DNA from 2 places in the Paludisphaera borealis genome. Region 2 is predicted to be linked to the other one. Evidence: riboswitches for the same ligand, from Rfam matches in the RefSeq annotation. Region 2 holds a riboswitch; the other holds the start of a gene.

Region 1 (3,205 bases), 320 kb from region 2:
GACCCGGAGTCGGCAGGCGGCGGCGACGCGGGCCAGGGCGTCCTCGTCGCGCGGGTTGGCGACGACGGCCTTCTGCGCCGCGGCCAGGGCGTCGGCGAACCGCTCGTCGGAGATGTTCAGGTCGGCCAGCAGAACGTGGGCCGGGCCGTAGTGGGGGTTCACCGCCAGCGCCCGCTCGGCCTTCGACCGGCCGGCGGCCAGCCGATAGCCTTGAAGATCGGCCTGGCCGAGCGTCACCAGCACCTCGGGCGACAGCGGGTTGATCTGCTGCGCCCGCGCCAACTCCTTGCTCGCGGCGCGCTCATTGTAGCCGGCGAGGAACAGCCGGCCTTCCAGCCACGGGGCCTTCCAGCAATTCGAGTCGGCCTTGAAGGCGGCCTCGTAGATCTCGTTGATCACGTCGTTGAGCGCGTCGCTCAGGTCTTCGCCCCGGGCCGTGGCGCGGTAGTAGCGCTCGGCCGCCTGGCCGATCAGGACCAGCCCCTCGGCGTCTTTCACCAGCTCGGCGTTGTGGGCGTTGAAATGGTCGACGAACCACTTGCAGGCGGCGACAGCTTTCTCAAGCTCGCCGCGGGCGTCGAGGAGCCGGACGGCGGTCCAGCGGGCGGACAGGTCGTCGGGAGCAGCGGCGAGGGCCTTGGCGACCCAGGCGTCGGCCTTCTCCCAGTCGCCTCGGTTGAACGCGATCTCGGCGAGCCGGGCGGCGGCTATAGGCGATTTGGGGTCCTTGGCCGCGATCGGCTCCAGTTCCTTCACGGCCTTGTCGTACTCGCCCTGGCCGACCAGGCTTTCGGCCCTGCCCAGCGCAAGAGCGCGCTCGAATTCGGGCGTCGGCCCGCCGGGCCGTTTCTTCGCGCCGGCCGCCACGGCGTCGAACGCCTCTTCGGCCTCGGCGTAGCGGCCGTTCTGCAAGAGCCGTCGCGCGGCGTCCAGGTCGCTCGACGTGTCGGTCGCCCCGGGCGCCTGACCTGCGAGACTCGCCGCCAGGAACAGAATCACGTAGCCCATGAATCCTCCCTCCTCGATCTGTTCCCTCACGTTACCAGAATGCCGCCAACGATGGCACCGCGACTTGCCGACCGGCGGGTCCGCCGCGAAATCGCCGGCGACCGTTCTTGCCTTGCGTGGGGGCGGTGGTCGACGTTATAGTCCCGCTTACATTCGACAGGCGTCCAGCCCAACCGCTGGACAGGAAGCCGGTGAAATTCCGGCGCGGGACCGCCGCTGTAAGCGAGAAGGTCTCCGGACGAAAAGCCACTGCGAGCCACGGCTCGCGGGAAGGCGTCCGGCGACCGTTCGACTCGCGAGCCAGAATACGGCCTGACGAATGACCCATTCGATGCTTCGGCCTCAAGCATCACGGGGGGCGGACCGCCATGCGTTCCCGAACGCTGCGCGCCATCGCCTTTTTCTTTTCGTGAGGCCGCGTCCCAAGGCCCCGGAAAGGTCCACTCCTTCGCCTCCTGACTCGCTCGCGGTCGCGATCCGTCGCGCCCACCGCGCACGGTTCGCCGCGACGTCCCGACGTCCGATACGCTCGGCCCCTTCGAAGTCACGCGAAGGGGATGCGAGGCGGGGACTTTCCGCGCCCTGAAGACGCGTTTTGTTCCCATTCGGTTCTTATTGAAAGGAAATTGCATGCGATTGGCTTCACGCTTCTTCAAGGTGCTGGCCGGCGGCTTGGTTCTCGTCGTCTCGTCGTCGACGGCCCGGGCGGGCTTCGACCCGCAGGTGGGGCAGCCTGGCTCGCTCGGAATTCCGGCGTCGAGTCCGCTGTTCACTGAGTGGGCGTCGTCGGTGGTCTCATTCGATCCGGGGCCTCAAGACATCACCAATCCCAACAGCCCGCTCGTCACGTTCGGGTCGCCGTCCAACATTCTCGGCCCGCGCACGGGCGACTCGACCTATAGCGTGCTCTCGCTCGGCGACGGCGGCTCGATCACTCTGGGCTTCGACCGGCCGATCACCAACGGCGCGGGGGCCGATTTCGCGGTCTTCGAGAACGGTTTCCTTTCGGGCGGAGCGGGCATGGCGTTTCTCGAACTGGCGTTCGTCGACGTCTCGTCCGACGGCGTGAACTTCTTCCGGTTCCCGTCGATCTCGCTGACGCAGACCGACACCCAGGTCGGCGGCTTCGGGCTCCTGGACGCGAGCAACCTGCATAACCTCGCCGGCAAGTACATCGCCGGCTACGGCACGGGCTTCGATCTGGACGACCTCGTCGGCGTCTCCCCGCTGCTCGACGTCGACCACGTGTCGTTCGTACGAATCACCGACGTCGTCGGTTCGATCGATCCCCGGTACGGCAGCCGTGATTCGCTGGGCAACCTGATCAACGACCCGTTCAAGACCCCGTTCGGGTCGTCCGGCTTCGATCTCAGCGGCGTGGGAGTGATCCATGCGGCGAACGCGCCGGTGGCGGCCGTGCCGGAGCCGTCGAGCTTCGCACTCGGGTTCTGCGGAATCGCCATCGCGGCGGCGGCGGTCCGCGCCCGCTCCGCCAGGTCCGGCCGACTCGCCGCGTGAGCTGAGCACGGCCCCGAGATCAAGCGTCGATCCCCTCGAAATCCGATATTCCGAGGGGGCCGGCGCCCCGGCTTACTCTGGCTGTTCGCCTTGTCGGACTTCTCGAAGCAGGTACGTCGTCTTGGACTGCGACTCGTAGTACGTCCGCATGATCAGCTCCGACTGGACGCCCAGCAGGATGCTCATGCCGCCGGCCAGAAAGAACATGACGGCCAGCGAGGGCAGGGGGGTCTCGATAAACGTCTTGGACGCCAGGCCGGACCACCACAGCGAGGCCGGCCATGGGAAGACGTACTTGTAGTAAACCATCGCAAAGCAGCAGCCGATCCCCAGCGCGAACGACCACAGGCCGAACCGGCCGAAGAAGTGGATCGGCCGCTGGGAATACTTCTGAAGGAACCGGATCAAGATCAGGTCGAGGACGACGTTGAACGTCCGGCCAAGTCCGTACTTCGTCTTGCCGGCGGTCCGGGCGCGGTGGTTGACCACCTGCTCGGTGACGCGCGCCCCTTGCCAGGCCGCGAAGATCGGGATGAACCGGTGCATCTCGCCGTAGAGCCGCACCCCGGCCAACACGCGACGCCGGTAGGCCTTCATGGTGCAGCCGAAATCGTGGAGCGGAACGCCCGAGATCCGGGCCACCAGGCGGTTGGCGATCTTCGAGGGGATCTTGCGGCTG
Region 2 (3,205 bases):
TCCGGTCGTCGCGCCCGCGCCGTTCAGTTCGTCGTGGCCGACGATGCTGAGGGTGAAGAAATCCCCCGCGCCGAACTTCTTGGAGAACTGGTCGCCCTTGCTCATGGACAGGTAGTCGTAGGTCGTGTTCGTGACGTCCATCGAGTACACCGACTGGCCGGGCGAGACATTGATGTACGAGCCGCCGAACGCCACGGCGTAGTTCGAGGAGCCGTCGGCGCCCTTGCCGGGGCTGGCGCTGTACTGAAAGGCGTAGTTCGGCTTCGAGGCGATCTCGGCCGGGGTCGGGGCTGTCTGATTGGAGATCGCCCAGCCCGACCAGGTGCCCCACGTCGCATTGTAGCTGTTGTTGAAGAAATTGCCGTCGATGGTGAAGCCGGGAGGGGCGTTGCTCACATAACCCGCGGCCGGGATCGAGACGGACTCGAAGGTCGTGGTGGTGACGACGTCGGCGTGGGCGGCGGCGGAGGCCGTCGCCAGGATCAGGGCGAGGGCCGGGACGTTCGCGAATCGCATCGTGGGGGAAACTCCGTTGAGGAAACGAAAAGGGTGGGGATCGTCGATCCGTCGAGATCGAGAGATCATCAATAAGAGGAGGCGTCGAGGACCTCGCCGCCGTTGCGGGTGCAGAGCGCGGCGAGCGCGCGGGGGTCCATCGTCTGCTTGAGGAACCGCACCGAGCCGTCGCCCAGGAGGACGTTCACGCCTCCCGGATGCTGGCTGGTCAGTTCCTCGCCGAACTCGTACTTCGGGCGAGCGTTGATCGGGGCTGACTGGTCGAACAGGTTGTGGCCGCTGATCCAGAAGGCGTTGATCGCCTCGGGGTCTTCGCCGACCTGGATGGTGTTCGAAGTGCCGTCGGTGATCTGAGCGATCGAGACGTTCTGGTTGAAGATCATCGCGCCGCCGGGCGGGTTGTTGTTCGAAGTCGGGCTGCTCAGCCCGCGCTCGCCGTACATGCCGCCGTAGTCGGCGTCGGCCGATTGGTACGGGTCGCCGGGGTACATGCCCCAGAGCGAGGCCCTCGGCTCGGAGGGGCAGAGGTAGATCGAAAGCGCGGTGTATCCGGCCGTCGAGTTGGCGGCGACGTTGTAGCGCTGGCTGATGTTCAGGCTGTTGTACAGCGACGTCTGTTCGACCCAGGGGAGGACGGCGGCCGACCATCCCATGTTCATGTTGACCGTTTTGGGCTGCGTCGGCAGGGTGATCCAGCCGCCGGCCGCGAACGTCGAATGGACGTCGTGGTAGCCGTGGAGCGCGATCCCGAGCTGCTTCAGGTTGCTTGTGCACTGCATCCGCCGGGCGGCTTCGCGGGCGGCCTGGACGGCGGGGAGCAGCAAGGCGATCAAGACCGCGATGATCGCGATGACCACGAGCAGCTCGATGAGCGTGAAGCCGCGATGTCGATGCAGAGGGGGGGCGTCGAAGGCCTTCAAGGCGAAGAATCCTGCCGGTGACCGGCGGACGGGTTCGCTTCGGCCTTTCGGGTGCGCGGCGCGTCGCGGAAAGTCCGTCGGCGCGCCCACCCGGATGCTCGTGGCCGAAGCATCCAAGAGTCAAGCTCGACGGGCAGGTCTTCTGGCTTACGGCTCGTGACGACCTTCGGACCGCCTTCCCGCCTTGCGGCAGTGGCTGAGTTGTCCGAGGATCTGACCGATTACAGCGGCGGCCCCGCGACGGATTCTCACCGTCTTCCCTATTCTTCCCTTGTGGAACCAAGAACGGTTCCGGGACACCTGTCGAGACGATCGATTAGACCAACTCCCCCGGGCGATCGTCAAGTGTCTGGAAAACGTCGCAAACGTCGCGACCTGAAATGGTCCCCGGCGCATCGCGGCTGAAACTTGAGGGATTTTTCAGGTTGCTCCTGACAAGATCGGCCCGCCTGGTAAGATGGACCGTCAAGGGATTGATCTCGGCTTCACGCCGACGTCGTTTTCACCAGGAGGGTGATGTTATGAAACGGCCGTTTGCGGTAGGCGATCTGGTCAGCTTTCAGTTGACCACCGGGCGGGCTTCCGAAGGCATCGTGATTCACAAGATCGTTGAGAAGCGCCAGCCCACGATCTTCTTGATCGAGTGTGGCGACCAGCGTCGCGCGTTTCGCTTCGAGGCCGAACTCGCGCTGCTCGCACCCGCCGAGGCTCCGGAAGCCGGCGCGATGCGCGTCTCGGGCTTCGAGCCGGCCATGTCCGTTTCCGCGTCCGCGCCGGCCTTCGCCGCTCAGGGCGCCGACGACTGACCGGCGAGCGCCGGCCTCAGGGCATGGCGATTGAGGAACTTCAAAACAGCTCTCGGATCGGTTCGCCCTGGGACAGCAGGGCGACGGGACGGCCGGTCATGTCGTCGAAGGTTCGAGACGGGTCGATGCCGAGGTAGCGGTACCAGGTGGCGAGGACGTCGTTGGGGGTGAACCGGCGGTCCTTGGGTTCCTCGCCCTTGGGGGTGGTCGAGCCGATGACCTGGCCCATGGGCATGCCGCCGCCGGACATCAACACGGTCATGGCGGCTCCCCAGTGCTCGCGGCCCGGTTGTCCGTTGTGGTTGGAGAGTTTGGGCGTGCGTCCCATCTCTCCCATCACGACGATGAGCGTGTCCCGGTCCATGCCTCGGGCGTGAACGTCCTCGATCAGCGCGGAGACGGCCGTGTCGAGCACGGGGAGACGGATCTCCATCTGTTCGAAGATGTTCCAGACGCTCGCGTGATCGTCCCACGAGAACGCTTTCTGACCGGGGACGCACGGGAAGTCGACCGTGACCAGCCGGACGCCCGCCTCGACCAGCCGGCGCGCCAGCAGACAGCGCTGGCCGATGACGTTGCGGCCGTAGCGGTCGCGCAACTTCGGATCTTCGCGGCCCACGTCGAACGCCTCATGGGCGGCCGGGGTCGTCAAGACGGTGAGGGCTTGCCGCTGATAGGCGTCGAACGCCTCGGTCGAACCCGGGCGGTCCATCCCTCGGCGCGCCTCGTCGAAGGCCGAGAGCAGCCGGCCCCGACCGCCGAGCCGGTCGCGTCGAGCCGCGTCGAGCACCAGCTCGGGGACGCGGAACTCCGGCGCGTTCGGATCGGCGGAGACCCGGAACGGCCCGTGCGACCTCCCGAGCCCCCCTCCCCCCTCGTATCGCATCTCGGGAAGGGCGACCCACTGTGGCATCCCGGGGCGACGCTCGGGAAGGATCTTCTGCGCCGCGTTGAAGACGAACG

The links. Region 2 has a riboswitch for cobalamin ahead of BSF38_RS14050 (DUF1559 domain-containing protein). Riboswitches for the same ligand answer to the same signal wherever they lie in the genome.
Region 1: it holds a riboswitch for cobalamin, as region 2 does, so the genes downstream of both, BSF38_RS12755 (hypothetical protein) here and BSF38_RS14050 (DUF1559 domain-containing protein) in region 2, are expected to answer to the same signal.

The regions. Positions count from the first base shown of each region.
Region 1 is NZ_CP019082.1:3,303,139-3,306,343, forward strand. It holds gene BSF38_RS12750 (tetratricopeptide repeat protein) at 1-1,008, opposite strand, end outside; cobalamin riboswitch at 1,150-1,338, shown strand; gene BSF38_RS12755 (hypothetical protein) at 1,639-2,526, shown strand; gene BSF38_RS12760 (glycosyltransferase family 2 protein) at 2,599-3,205, opposite strand, start outside.
Region 2 is NZ_CP019082.1:3,619,392-3,622,596, reverse strand. It holds gene BSF38_RS14055 (DUF4465 domain-containing protein) at 1-516, opposite strand, end outside; gene BSF38_RS14050 (DUF1559 domain-containing protein) at 585-1,436, opposite strand; cobalamin riboswitch at 1,552-1,755, opposite strand; gene BSF38_RS14045 (hypothetical protein) at 1,910-2,242, shown strand; gene BSF38_RS14040 (DUF1501 domain-containing protein) at 2,283-3,205, opposite strand, start outside.